DNA from 2 places in the Hydrogenophaga laconesensis genome. Region 1 is predicted to be linked to the other one. Evidence: predicted binding sites of a transcription regulator. Region 1 holds the regulator's gene; the other holds the start of a gene.
The links. Region 1 encodes LexA, which represses DNA repair genes until DNA is damaged. Its sites were predicted from a motif close to ACTGTATNNNNATACAGT; they were not measured.
Positions count from the first base shown of each region.

Region 1 (7,409 bases):
CCTCGATGCTTTGCGCCTGCACCTCGGGTGGCTGCTGCCGGTTGGTCAGCAGTCGCTGCAGATTCCCACCCGCGCAGAAATGTGCCCCTTCACCCGTGATGACCACGCTGCGCACGTCCGGATTGCTCTCGGCCACATTGAGCGCTTCGACCCCGGCGGCGTACATGTCGGGCCCGAGGGCGTTGCGGTGTTCAGGGTTGCTGATGGTCAGCACCATGGTCTGCCCATGGCTGTGGCTTTTGAGGCTGGCGGTCATGCGGTATCGATCCGTTCTGATGGGGTGTTCAGGCTTCTTCGTGCGTGAGGCTCAGGCCCAGCGCGCCGCGGCGGCGCAACCAGGGGGAGGGGCGATAACGCGGGTCGCCATAGACCGTCTGCAGGTTGAACAGGATCTCCAGCACGTTGGTGGGACCGATGCGGTCGCCCATGGCCAGCGGACCCATGGGGTAACCTAGACCGAGCGTGACCGCCACATCCAGATCGGTTGGCGAGCAGATGCCTTGCTGGCACATGTCGGTCGCGATGTTGATGATGGTGGCCACCACGCGCTGCGTGACGAAGCCACCGCTGTCGCGCACTACGCTCACCGCCTTGCCATCGCTGGCGAAAAGGGCGTGGGCGGCATCGCGCATGTCAGAACGTGTGGCGGGGTTGGTTGCCAGCACACGGCGGCGTGTCGAGGCATCGTCCAGCATCATGTCGATGCCGACTGTGCGCGATGCATCCAGTCGTTCGACGGCGGCGAGCGTGGTGACGTCCAGCCCCAGCGGCGCAACCAGGATCAGTGCGGCGGCCGACGGCGCGGCGGCGGTCTCGATGCGGGCGCCGAGGTCTTTGAGCAACTGGTACAGCTCGGCCCGGCGCGCCGCCTTGGGCGAGACCCAAACCGGCGGCAGTTCGGCGACGACGGGCGCAGGCGCCTCGGCCGGTATCTGGGCCTGTCCTTTGTCGTAGGCGTAGAAGCCTTCGCCCACCTTCTTGCCCACCACGCCACCCGCCAGTCGCTGGGCGGTGATCACGCTGGGGCGGTAGCGCGGTTCCTCGAAATACTGGTGGTAGATCGACTCCATCACCGGGTGCGAGACGTCCAGCGCGGTCAGGTCCATCAGCTCGAACGGGCCAAGCTTGAAGCCCATCTGGTCCTTGAGGATGCGGTCGATGGTGGCGAAGTCCGCCACACGTTCGCCCACCACACGCAGGGCTTCAGTGCCGTAGCCGCGACCCGCGTGGTTGACGATGAATCCAGGTGTGTCCTGCGCGGCCACCGGCGTGTGGCCGAACTGACGGGTGTAGTCAGTCAGGCGCTGGCACACCGAGGCACTGGTCTTGAGTCCGGCAATGACTTCCACCACTTTCATCAGCGGTACGGGGTTGAAGAAGTGATAGCCGGCCAGTTGCGCGGGGCGCTTGAGGGCAGCACCGATCGACGTCACCGACAGGGACGAGGTGTTGGTGGCGAGCACCGCATCGGGGGTGACGATGCCTTCGAGGTCGACAAACAGGCGCTGTTTGACATCCAGCCGCTCGACGATGGCTTCGACCACCAGGTCGCAGGTGGCCAGGTCACTGAGCGAGCCCGCGATCCGCAGGCGGTTCAGACAGGCTTCCATCTGGCTGGCCTCCATCCGGTTCTTGCCCACCAGTGTCTGCCAGGTGGTCTGCAGGGCGGAGCGGGCGGCTTCTGCCGCGCCTGCCTGAACGTCGAACAGCCAGACTTCGCTGCCAGCCTGTGCCGCCATCTGGGCGATGCCTCGGCCCATGGCGCCTGTACCGACAATGCCTGTATTCCGGAATATGGGGTGCATAAGTGTGTTGTATTTGGAATGGACGCGCCTGGAGCTATGACAAAATGCCCAGACGATAGAACGAAGGACTTCCAACGTGCGCCAGACATGGACAGCCTGTATTTTGCTATTAACTGTCTTGAGCAGTTCGGCGGCAACGCTGGGGCGGTACACGGGGGCAGCCGTCATCGGCCAACCTCTCGATGTTCGCGTGCAGGTTCTCCTTGCGCCTGGTGAGGATCTGGCCAACCTGTGCGTCAATGCAGACGTCTTTTACGGCGACCTTCAGTTGTCTCCCGGGCTGGTGCGCACCACACCCCAGAGAAACGCCCCCGACGCAGAGGCGTCGGTCCGCATCCAGGTCCCTTCTCCGATCAACGAACCCTTTGTCACGCTGTACGTACGTGCGGGATGCAGCACACCGTTTACCCGACGCTTCGTCCTGCTGGCCGACCTGCTGAGCGAACCTGCCGCTTCGGCATCTCGATCAGCGCCTGTGGTGGTCGCACCCCCATCGGTGGCCCCGTCCGGCGCTTCGGGGGAGAACCCGGCCGCTGGCTCGACACCCCGGTCTGCCCCCCGCGCTGAAGGTTCTACGGGCAGCCGGTCCGCGCCATCTCCGGGCGCCCCCGCCACCCGAAGCTCGCCTCCGCCGGTTGCGGCGCGTTCCAGCGCGCCCAACCGTGCGAGCAGCGTGGTGCGCCGTCCCGCGCCAGCTCCCGTGCCCGCGCCGCGCCTCCAGCTCGACCCGGTCGAACTCGATCCGGGCATCGAACGCGATCCGACGCTCAAGCTGTCTCCGCAGCTGCTGAGCGAAGCCAATGGCTCCGAGGAGGCACGAGCTGCCGCCGGACTGCTCTGGAAAGCCATCAACGCCTCGCCAGAGGACATCCTGCGCGAGGCGCAAAAGCTCGCCGCGCTGGAGGCCGAAGCCGATCGGCTGCGTGTCGCCAGTGCCCAGAGCCAGAGCACCATCGGTGACCTGAACGTCCAGCTGGAAGAGGCGAGAGATCAGCGCTACCGGAACTGGCTGGTGTATCTGCTGGGTGGCCTTTTGCTGCTGGCCTTACTGGCGCTGCTGATGCTTTCTCGTCGCCGAGACGCGGGGTCCGACGCGTCCCGCGCCTGGTGGTCCGGAACGCAGGAGGAAAAGGCGGGCGCCGCTGCGTTGTTGGCCAAGGCTGACCGCAAGGGTGCCAAGGTGGAGGCGGTCAAGGCCGTGCCCAGGCCGGAGATCGATCTGCATCTTGAGCAGGATTCGTCGCTCGATGACCTGCATCCCCTGGATGGCCAGCCCGTCCCGGAGCGCGGAGGGCCGTCCGATCTGGCCCTGCAGCAGCGCGACCGCAAGGACTTTTCACCCAGTGCGCTGGGCGTGTCGCGTTCCGTGGCCACGGAAGAGTTGTTCGATGTGCAGCAACAGGCCGACTTTTTCGTCTCGCTTGGCGAAGACGAACAAGCCATCCAGGTTCTGCGCAATCATCTGGCCGAGAGCCATGAGCCCAGTCCGTTGGCCTATCTGGACTTGTTCAAGCTATACCACCGTCTGGGCCGGCGCGAGGACTACAACGCGTTGCGGGACGAGTTCAACCACGTCTTCAATGCAGGCGCGCCGCCGTTCAACCAGTACACCGATGGCGGACGGGGCCTCGAGGCCTACGAGTCGGCTTTCAGCCGCATCCAGTCGCTGTGGCCCGAGCCACGGGTGCTCGATCTGATCGAGGAATCCATCTTCCGTGATGTCAGCGACGATGAGGTGGAGGTGTTCGACCTGGAGGCCTATCGCGAGCTGCTGCTGCTGCACGCGATTGCCAAGGAGTTGATCAACCGGGACGAGCGCCCGGCTGCTGTGCAGCACAGTGAGTTCGGACATACGAGCATGCAGCCTCTCAAGGCTCAGGGTCGGCGGACCAGCTTCTCATCGACGAATGTCCTCGGTGAAAAGGCCACGGGGCGCAACACGCAGCCCATGGATCTGGACGCCATGTTGCCTGCGTCATCCCACATCGGCCTGGACATCAACCTGAACGACCTGTCCGAGTTCTCCGCATTCGAAGCCTCGTTGCCCGAGGTGTCGCCGCCTGTTGAACCCTCGGTCAAATCGCTCGACGAGCAGGCCCCGCCCTTCAGCAACCTGATCGATTTCGAGGTGCTGGACTTCATGCCACCTGAAGACGATCCCGGCTCGAAGCCGGACGACAAGCGCTGAAGCGCTGGGTGCCCATGAGAAACGCCGGCTGATGCCGGCGTTTCTCATGGGGTCGACGCCTGGTCAGCGCCGGACTTGCAGTGCACCCGGGTTGACGATGTTGGTCGGGGTGCCCTTGATGTAGTTGATCACGTTGTCGAACGCGGAGGAGAAGTACATCTCATAGCTGTCCTGCTCGACATAGCCGATGTGGGGCGTGCAAATGCAGTTCTCCAGCCGGAGCAGGGCATGGCCTTGCAGGATGGGTTCAGACTCGAAAACATCGATGGCCGCCATGCCCGGGCGCCCCCGGTTCAGCGCTGCAATCAGCGCCTCTGGCTGAATCAGCTCGGCCCGCGAAGTATTGACCAGCAGTGCACTCGTCTTCATCGCGGCCAGATCTTCCTGTGTGACGCATCCGGTGTTGGACGGATCCAGGCGAAGGTGGAGGCTGAGAACGTCGGACGTCTCGAACAGCGCTGCCTTGCTGGGGGCGATGTCAAAACCGTCCGACGCGGCCCGCGCACGGCTCTCTTCGCTGCCCCAGACGATCACGCGCATGCCGAATGCACGCCCATAGCCTGCCACCATCTGGCCGATACGGCCATAGCTCCAGATGCCGAGGGTCTTGCCTCGCAGCACCATGCCAACGCCGAAGTTGACCGGCATCGCCGCGGCTTTCAAGCCCGCTTGCTGCCAGGCGCCGTGCTTCAGGTTGGATACGTACTGCGGAATGCGGCGCATGGCCGCAAGGATGAGCGCCCAGGTGAGTTCGGCGGTGGAGACCGGTGAACCGACACCTTCGGCCACGGCGATACCCCGTTCTGTACAGGCGTTCACATCAACGTGGGAACCGACGCGCCCGGTCTGGGCGATCAGTTTGAGCCGTGGCAGCTTTTCGATCAGTTGGCGCGTGATGGACGTGCGTTCACGGATCAACACCAGCACATCCGCATCACGCAGACGGACCGACAGTTGTCCGACGCCTTTGACCGTATTGGTGAAGACCTTCGCGGGATAGGGTTCCAGTTTGTCTGCGCATCGCAGTTTGCGCACAGCGTCCTGATAGTCGTCGAGGATCACGATATTCATGACGCTATTGTGCCCTCGGCAAACCGGCTCCCCGGGCCGTTGACCCCTCGTTACAAGCCGGGGGCTTTGGCGCGAGTCGCTTGTCTGGCGACCCGCGCAGGCGGCTCGGTGTTCAGGCCGCTCGCGTCGAAAGCAGGCGCTCCTGGTCGGCCAGTCGGTCGAGCTCGGCGCACACATCGTTGATGCGACCCGAAATGACCAGACGGACACCACCGTGGCGCGCGGACGGAGTGTGCTCGACCTGCCGCAGCACGCGAACACGCGGCGCTGCATCTTCAATTCCAGGCGGAACGACACGCAGCGTTGTCGGAGGGTTGGTGACCGAATGCTGCTTGAGCCAACCCGCACGTGCAAAGCGTTGCACCACGCGTGTGGCGATCGGTTCGTTGGCCGCAGGCGTCCTGCGGATGGACGGGGATGGCAGCCAGCAGTCAATCAGTTGCAGGGGCGCTCGCCATGTATTTGTGCTGAAGATTTTTCCCATGTGAAACTCCAAGGATGGGGTCGGACACAGGCAGGATTGAGGATAAGACGCCTTCGCAGGGATGTGCCCGGACCACGGTTGATGTGGCTACCCGGACCAAACGCCCGCCACCTGCTGAGGCGATGCCGACCAGGCCGGTCAGATCTGGAAACTGTTGCGGATCAGGCCCACGGCAAGCCCTTCGATCTCGAATGGTTCGCCAGGCTCGACCACGATGGTTTTGTAATCGGGGTTTTCCGCGTGCAGTTCGATGAGGTGCTGGCGCCGCATGAACCGCTTGACGGTGACATCGTCGCCCAGTCGGGCCACGACGATCTGGCCATTCTTCGCTTCCTTGGTGGACTGCACGGCCAGGAGATCGCCGTCCATGATGCCGATATCGCGCATGGACATGCCACGAACCTTGAGCAGGTAGTCAGGCGTCCGCTGGAAGAGGCTGCGCTCGACCTGGTAGGTCTGGTCCACATGTTCCTGCGCCAGGATGGGGGAGCCAGCGGCCACACGGCCGATCAAGGGGAGCACCAGCTGCGAAAGGCTGGGGAGCGGGAGTGTAAGCTGGCGCCCACGCGAATCGTTGATGGATTGAAGATCCTCACTGCGCAGGCGAATCCCTCGGGATGTGCCGCTGACCAGCTCGATGACGCCCTTGCGTGCCAGGGCCTGAAGATGTTCTTCGGCGGCATTGGCCGACTTGAACCCGAGTTCGCTGGCGATTTCTGCCCGGGTAGGAGGGGCTCCCGTGCGCGCGATGGCCGACTGGATCAGCTCCAGAATCTGTTGCTGGCGGGCGGTCAGTTTCGGAGCGGTGTGGGGCATGTCTAGCATGGGAACCTCGTCGGGAGCGGTGGGCCAGAGGAAAACGCTTTGGATGAGCGGTGGGGCTGCATGGAAATCAGCTCACTGTTTTCTTATCCAGTATCTGTATTTTTAACCAGTTTCAAGAGGTTGGCAAGTGGTGAATGCGAAACAGGCCGGACGGATCGTGGTCCTGGGCACCGGGGGCACCATCGCCGGCCGGGCCCAGCAGGCTGGCGACAACGTCGGTTATGTGGCGGGGCAGGTGAGAGTGGCCGATCTGGTGTCGGCCGTACCGGGTTTGGCTGGCATAGCGCTCGAAGTCGAACAGGTGGCCCAGGTCGACAGCAAGGACATGAGCCTGGCGGTCTGGCAGGCCCTGGTTCGGCGCGTGTCCATTCACCTGCAGAACCCCGAAGTTTCTGCGGTGGTGGTGACTCACGGCACGGACACGCTTGAAGAAACGGCTTTTCTGTTGCAACGCGTGCTGCAACCCGCCAAACCTGTTGTGCTCACTTGCGCCATGCGCCCTGCGTCCGCGCTGGTGCCTGATGGGCCACAGAACCTCAGCGATGCGGTTGCGGTGGCGCAGCGCGCCGGTGGTGGCGTGGTCGTGGTCTGCGCGGGACAGGTGCACGGCGCGTGGGATGTGGCCAAGGTGCACACGTACAGGCTCGATGCCTTCGATTCCGGGGACGCCGGTCCACTGGCTTGCGTGGAAGAGAGCGAGTTGCGCAGCTTCCGCCCGTGGCCGGTCACGCCGCCGGGTGGCACGCAGGATGCTGAGCTGCTTGACCGATTCCTCGCGGCGGAAACACTGCCTCGTGTGGACATCCTGACGAGCCACGCCGATGCGGACGGAGGGCTCGTCGAGGCCTTGATGGCCCGGAAAACCGACCGCCCACTGCGGGGCATCGTGGTGGCGGGCACGGGGAATGGCACCATTCACGGCGCCTTGGCCAGCGCACTCGATGCGGCTCAGGTGCAAGGGGTGCGCGTGGTGGTGGGGACACGTTGTGCACGAGGGCGGGTCGTGCCACACGCGGGCCTGGCGTTCGCGGATTCG
Region 1 covers NZ_JAVDWE010000001.1:37,843-45,251, reverse strand. The annotation lists gene J2X09_RS00265 (oxepin-CoA hydrolase, alternative type) at 1-256, opposite strand, end outside; gene J2X09_RS00260 (3-hydroxyacyl-CoA dehydrogenase) at 285-1,805, opposite strand; gene J2X09_RS00255 (type IV pilus assembly protein FimV) at 2,479-3,993, shown strand; gene J2X09_RS00250 (D-2-hydroxyacid dehydrogenase family protein) at 4,057-5,064, opposite strand; gene J2X09_RS00245 (hypothetical protein) at 5,177-5,548, opposite strand; gene lexA (transcriptional repressor LexA) at 5,687-6,364, opposite strand; gene J2X09_RS00235 (asparaginase) at 6,504-7,409, shown strand, end outside.

Region 2 (7,409 bases), on a different contig from region 1:
GTCGCGGCTTCGGCCATGGTGTCTGCAGCGATGATGGGCAGGCCGGATTCGGCCAGCAGCTTCTTGCCCAGCTCTTCGTTGGTACCCTTCATGCGCACGACCAGCGGCACGGACAGGTTCACCGCCTTGCAGGCCGTGATCACGCCAGTCGCGATGGTGTCGCACTTCATGATGCCGCCGAAGATGTTGACCAGGATGCCCTTGACGTTGGGGTTCTTGAGCATGATCTTGAAGGCCTCGGTCACCTTCTCGGCCGTGGCGCCACCGCCGACGTCCAGGAAGTTGGCCGGCTCGCCGCCGAACAGCTTGATGGTGTCCATGGTCGCCATGGCCAGGCCGGCGCCGTTCACCAGGCAGCCGATGTTGCCGTCCAGGCTGATGTAGGCCAGGTCGAACTTGGAGGCTTCCACTTCGGCGGGATCCTCTTCGTCCAGGTCGCGGAACGCCACGATCTCGGGGTGGCGGAACAGCGCGTTGGCATCGAAGTTGAACTTGGCATCCAGGGCCATCAGGTTGCCCTTGGAATCGCAGTTCAGGGGATTGATTTCCACCAGCGACGCGTCGGTGTCCATGTAGCACTTGTAGATCTTCGAGAAGATGTCCAGGGCCTGGTCGACGGCAGCGCCGGTCAGGCCGATGGCCGCGGCCACCTTCTTGCCCTGCTCGGCGGTGATGCCGGTCAGCGGATCGATCATCTCGGTGATGATCTTCTCGGGCGTGGAATGGGCGACTTCCTCGATATCCATGCCGCCTTCGCTCGACGCGATCAGGGCCACCTTCTGCGTGGCGCGGTCGGTCACCAGCGACACATACAGTTCGTTCTTGATGTCGGCGCCGTCTTCGATGTACAGGCGGCGGACCTTCTGGCCTTCGGGGCCGGTCTGGTGCGTCTTGAGCTGCATGCCCAGGATTTCGCCCGCCAGACGCTTGACGTCGTCGATGCTCTTGGCGACTTTGACGCCACCGCCCTTGCCACGGCCACCGGCGTGGATCTGGGCCTTGACCACCCAGATCGGGCCGCCGAGCTTCTGAGCGGCTTCCACCGCCTCCTGCACCGTAAATGCCGCAATGCCGCGGGGCACGGGCACACCAAACTGGCGCAAGATTTCCTTGCCTTGGTATTCATGGATTTTCATGAGGTCTCTCTCAGGAACAGGTAAAAGAGGGCGGCCAAGCCCGTCGGGCCGCGGATGGGCACTGAAAACAGCAACCGAGGACTGTATCATGGTGCAACGCACCAAATCTGCGCACCGCGCAAGGTTGGTTCCTTACCCCGAATACCCACTGACGAGGCAGAGCGCGATGGCCAAGGTTTTCATTGACGGCGAAGCAGGCACCACCGGGCTGCAGATCCGCGAACGCCTGCAGGGCCTGCCGCAGATCGAACTGGTGAGCATCGCGCCCGAACTGCGCAAGGATCCAGCGGCCAAGCGTGAACTGATGGCACAGGTCGACCTCGTCATCCTCTGCCTGCACGACGATGCCGCCCGCGAATCCGTCGCCATGATCGATGCCTTGCCGGGACGGCAGCCCAAGATCATCGACGCATCCACCGCCCACCGCACCGCACCTGGCTGGGTGTTCGGCTTCCCCGAGCTCGCCGCAGGCCAGCGCGAGGCGGTCGTCAAGGCGAGCCGCGTGGCCAACCCCGGCTGCTATGCCACAGGTGCCATCGCCTTGCTGCGCCCGCTGGTGGACGCCGGCGTGCTGCCGGTGGATCACCCGGTCTGCCTGCCATCGGTCAGTGGCTACAGCGGCGGTGGCCGCACCATGATCGAAGCCTATGAAAAGGGCGAGGCGCCGGCTTACGAGCTGTACGCGCTGGGCCTCAAGCACAAGCACATCCCTGAAATCCTGGCCTACACCGGCCTCAAGCGCCGGCCCATCTTCACGCCTTCGGTGGGCAACTTCGCGCAGGGCATGCTGGTGCAGTTGCCGCTGCACCTCGACATGCTGCCCACCCAGCCCACGCTGGATGCCTTGAACGCCATCTATGACAAGCACTACGCGGGCAGCGAGTGGGTGAGCGTCGAGCCCGCCACCGACGACGGCAAGCTCGACGCCCTGGCCCTGAACAACACCAATCGGCTCGAGATCCGCGTGTTCGGCAACGCCGAGGCGCGGCACGCGGTGGTGGTGGCACGGCTCGACAACCTGGGCAAGGGCGCCAGCGGCGCCGCCGTGCAGAACCTCAAGCTGATGCTCGGCTTGTAGGCGCATTCCGGCGCAACGCCGGATTGTCCTGCACAGGGACTGTCGAAACCCCGGGCCTCCATTCGTCGTACCCCTGAAAGCGCCGGCCTGGACCCCGGCACGGTCCAGCGCCGAACCACAAGGAGACCGCATGTCCGCCATCCCGCCCACCACCGACGTCGCACCACCTCGGGCCACACGCCGCGAATGGGTGGCGCTGGGCGTGATCGCCCTGCCGTGCCTGGTCTACGCGATGGATCTCACCGTGCTCAACCTCGCCCTGCCGGCGATCAGCGCCGATCTGCGGCCGACGGCGTCCCAGCTGCTCTGGATCGTCGACATCTACGGCTTCATGGTGGCGGGGTTGCTGATCACCATGGGCACGCTGGGTGACAAGCTCGGCCGCCGCCGGCTGCTGATGGTTGGAGCCGCCGCCTTCGCAGCGGCCTCGGTGGCTGCCGCGCTGTCGACCTCCGCGCACGCGCTCATTGCCACGCGCGCCCTGCTCGGTGTCGCAGGCGCCACGCTGGCGCCCTCCACACTTTCGCTCATCTCGAACATGTTCCGCGACGAACGTGAGCGCCGCGTCGCCATCGGCATCTGGATATCGAGTTATTCGGTCGGTGGCTCCATCGGGCCTCTGGTGGGCGGTGTGATCCTGCAATACTTCGCCTGGCCGGCGATCTTCTGGGCCGCGGTGCCGGTCATGCTGCTGCTGCTTGCGTTGGGGCCCTTCCTGTTGCCGGAGTACCGGGATCCGGAGGCCGGCCGGCTGGACTTTGTCAGTGTGGCACTCTCGTTGGCGGCCGTGCTCGGCGGCGTGTTCGCGCTCAAACAGGCGGCCGAGGGACAGCTTGGTGCAACCACCTGGATGGTGGCCGCCGCCGGGCTGGCCGCCGGCGTTGCATTCGTTCGCCGTCAACGCCGGATCGACTACCCACTGCTGGATCTGCAGCTGTTCGGGCAACCGCGTTTTGCTGCCGCCATCTGCACCTACGCCCTCACTTCGTTCGCGATGTTTGGCGTCTACATCTTCATCTCGCAGCACCTGCAACTGGTGCTGGGCCTGTCGCCGCTGGTGGCCGGCCTTTGCACGGTGCCCTGGGCCCTGTCGTTCGTGGTGGGTTCGATGCTCACACCCGCCATCGCGCAGCGCCATACGGCGCCCACCACCATGGTGTCGGGCCTGGCGGTGGCGGCCATCGGCTTCGCGGGTGTGACGCTGGTCGACGGGCCGCACGGGCTGGTGGCACTGATCGTCGGCATGACGCTCATGGGCATCGGCATGGCGCCCGTGTTCACGCTGGGCAACGACATCGTCATCAGCGCGGCCCCGCCCGAGCGCGCCGGGGCCGCGTCGGCGTTGTCCGAAACCAGCGCGGAGCTGTCCGGCGCCCTGGGCATCGCGGTCTTTGGCAGCCTGGCCACCAGCCTGTACCGCGCCGGCATGGCGGGCCAGTTGCCTGCCGACCTGCCCGCGGGGGCCGTGGCGGAGGCATCGACCCTGGGTGGCGCGCTCATCGTCGCCGCGGGGCTGCCCGCGCCACTGGCCGATGCCCTGCGGACGGCCGCGCGCGCCGCTTTCGTCGATGGGCTGCAAGCCGCCGCCGTGGTGGGCACAGGCATCATGGTGGTCAGCGGCCTGCTGGCCTGGCGCATGCTGCGTGCGCCCGCCTCGACCCGGCCGCACTGAGGGCCCGGGCTCAGTCCTCCGCGCCGTCGACCGATGCGCCGCTTACCACGCGGCGAACCACCTCGGCGCTGAATCCACGCGTGAGCAGAAAACGCATCTGCTTCGCGCGCGCGCCCGCATCGGCGGGTGGTTGGCCGAACTTCCTGCGCCAGACCTCGCCAGCGCGGGCCTCCTCGGACCCCTGCAGACCCGCCACCGCCTCGGCCACCGCCTGCGGATCCAGGCCCCTGGCCTGCAGCTCCTGACGCACGCGCGCCGCACCCAGGCGGGAGGAACGCCGGTGCACCACGGACTCCAGCACGCGCTGTTCGTTGATGAAGCCCTTGGCCTCGAGTTCGTCCAGCGCCTTCGCGAGTTCACCGGGCGCGGTTTCGTGCGGGCTCAGCTTGCGCTGCAACTCGGCACGCGAGTGCTCGCGCCCGGCAAGCAAGCGCAGTGCACGGCCCTTGAGGGAGATGTCTTCAAAGCCCATGCGCAATCACATCCTGGCGAACGGCGGCTCAGGCGGCGGGCGTGGCGTCGGCGTCCTTGGACTTGGCGGCCTTGCCCCCCTTGGCAGCGGGTGCGGGTGCTTCGTCCACCGGCAGCAGCGGCACGCCCAGTTCCGTGCGCACCTTGTTCTCGATCTCGACACGCAGTTCGATGTTCTCGCGCAGGAACTCGCGCGCGTTGTCGCGACCCTGACCGATCTTCTCGCCGTTGTAGGCATACCAGGCGCCCGACTTCTCGATCACGCGGTGCACCACACCCAGGTCCAGGATCTCGCCTTCGCGGCTGATGCCTTCGCCGAACAGGATGTCGAACTCGGCCGTCTTGAACGGAGGCGAGACTTTGTTCTTGACCACCTTGACCTTGGTCTCGTTGCCGATCGCGTCCTCGCCCTTCTTGATCGTGCCGGTGCGGCGGATGTCCAGGCGCACCGAGGCGTAGAACTTCAGCGCGTTGCCACCCGTGGTGGTTTCGGGGCTGCCGAACATCACGCCGATCTTCATGCGGATCTGGTTGATGAAGATGACCATGCAGTTGGTCTTCTTGATGTGCGCAGTGAGCTTGCGCAGCGCCTGGCTCATCAGGCGAGCCTGCAGGCCCGGCAGGGAATCGCCCATCTCGCCTTCGAGTTCGGCCTTCGGGGTGAGCGCGGCCACCGAGTCGACCACGATCAGGTCGACCGCGCCGGAGCGCACCAGGCTGTCGACGATTTCGAGCGCCTGTTCACCGGTGTCGGGCTGGGAGATGAGCAGGTCGGACAGGGTCACGCCGAGCTTCTGCGCGTACTGGATGTCCAGCGCATGTTCGGCATCGACGAAGGCGCACTGGCCGCCAAGCTTCTGCATTTCGGCGATGACCTGCAGTGTCAGCGTGGTCTTGCCCGAGGATTCCGGGCCGTAGATCTCGACCACACGGCCCTTGGGCAGGCCGCCCACGCCGAGCGCGATGTCCAGCCCCAGCGAGCCGGTGGAGACGACCTGGATGTCCTCGATCACCTCGCCCTCGCCCAACCGCATGATGGTGCCCTTGCCGAACTGCTTTTCGATCTGGGCCAGCGCGGCCTGCAAGGCTTTGGATTTTTCGCTGTTGAGGGGATTGTTCTTGACGGCTGCGTCCATGAGGGGCTCCTGAGTTGAGTTTTCGCACACGCCTGTTATTGCATACAGGCTGGATGCTTGAGCAGCAGTTTAACGATGAGTTGACGAGCAAGAGGCATTTATTTGGTCAGTTTGCCTTACCATATGCAGCCATGTCCGACGCCACCCCCGAACTGCCCGACGACCGCTGGCGCGGCGGCCACCTGGGCCGCATCATGGGGCTGGCCCTGCGGCGCTTCGACGAGCGGGTGCTCAGCCTGATGGCACACGATGCCAACGTGCCGCTGGCGCTCTCGCACCTGGCCGCGCGCTCGCAGGTCGGGGCCGCGCACATCCACATCACGCGCCACCTCGGCCTGCACGGCTCGAGGCTGACCGATCTGGCTCACCTGGCAGGCATGAGCAAGCAAGCCATGGGCGATCTGGTGACGCAGTGCGAGGCCTGGGGCCTGGTGCGGCGCGAACCCGATGCCCGGGACGCGCGGGCGCGGCGCATCGTGTTCACCGAAACCGGCCTGCTCTGGCTGGAAGCGTTCCGCCAGGCGGTGGCCCAGGCCGAGGCGGAATTCCGCGCGCAAGTGGGGGACGCCGTGGCCACCGTGGTGACGCTCGGCCTGGAGGCCTACGGGTCGGAATCGCCGGGCGCCCGCGCGGCCGTGCCGCCCCGCTGAAACATCGCGCCACCGGCACCGCCGGCCTAAAATGACTCCGCCCATCGCCGGGCATCCGGCACACGAAGAGCTGTACCCAGCCACCGAGGAGACCCACCCATGCGCATCCTGATCGCCGAAGACGACCACGTGCTGGCCGACGGCCTGCTGCGCAGCCTGCGAGCGGCCGGCGCGGCGGTGGACCACGTCACCAGCGGCACCGAGGCCGACACCGCTCTTATCACCAACAACGAGTTTGACCTGCTGATCCTGGACCTCGGCCTGCCGCGGCTGCACGGTCTGGAAGTGCTCAAGCGGCTGCGCTCGCGCGGCTCCACGATGCCCGTGCTGATCCTCACAGCAGCCGACAGCATCGAGGAACGCGTCAAGGGGCTGGACTACGGCGCCGACGACTACATGGCCAAGCCGTTCTCGCTGCAGGAGCTCGAGGCGCGGGTGCGCGCGCTCACCCGCCGCGGCATGGGTGGCTCCACCAACACGATCCGCCACGGTCCGCTGGAGTACGACCAGGCCGGCCGGGTGGCCACCATCGACGGCAAGATGATCGAACTCTCGGCGCGCGAGCTCGGTCTGCTGGAAGTGCTGCTGCAGCGCGCGGGCCGCCTGGTGAGCAAGGACCAGCTGGTCGAGCGCCTCTGCGAATGGGGCGAAGAGGTGAGCAACAACGCCATCGAGGTGTACATCCACCGACTGCGCAAGAAGATCGAGAAAGGCCCGATCCGCATCGCCACCGTGCGCGGCCTGGGCTACTGCCTTGAAAAAATTGCCGGCTGAGGCCGAGGCCACCCTGGAAACACCGGCGCATGGCCGGGCCTCGCCGAAGTCCTTCGGCCTGTTCCAGCGCGAACAGCGCAGCCTGTTCGGCGAGATCCTGGACTGGATGCTCACCCCATTGCTGCTGCTGTGGCCACTGTCGCTGGCGCTGACCTGGTTCGTTGCCCAAGGCATCGCCAGCAAGCCCTTCGACCGCGCGCTCGAGTTCAACCTGCAGGCACTGACCCAGTTCGTCGGCAACCAGAACGGTCAGGTCAGCTTCAACCTCAACGCACAGGCGCGCGACCTGCTGCGCGCCGACGACAGCGACCTCGTCTACTACCAGGTGATCGACCCGCGTGGCCGCCTTGTCAGTGGCGAGGTCGACTTTCCCAGACCGCGCGAAGACGAGGTTCCCGAGCCCGGCCGTGTGCTGCTGCGCGATGACATGGTGCGCGGCGACGAGGTTCGCGTCGCCTACACCTGGCTGATGCGCAACGACCCGGACAACCT
Region 2 covers NZ_JAVDWE010000008.1:52,278-59,686, reverse strand. The annotation lists gene sucC (ADP-forming succinate--CoA ligase subunit beta) at 1-1,136, opposite strand, end outside; gene argC (N-acetyl-gamma-glutamyl-phosphate reductase) at 1,303-2,214, shown strand; gene J2X09_RS14825 (MFS transporter) at 2,345-3,886, shown strand; gene recX (recombination regulator RecX) at 3,897-4,358, opposite strand; gene recA (recombinase RecA) at 4,387-5,493, opposite strand; gene J2X09_RS14810 (MarR family winged helix-turn-helix transcriptional regulator) at 5,625-6,143, shown strand; gene J2X09_RS14805 (response regulator) at 6,243-6,917, shown strand; gene J2X09_RS14800 (sensor histidine kinase) at 7,024-7,409, shown strand, end outside.
Region 2: recA (recombinase RecA) is a predicted target of LexA. The motif match lies at 5,525-5,542, and genes of this name have one in related genera.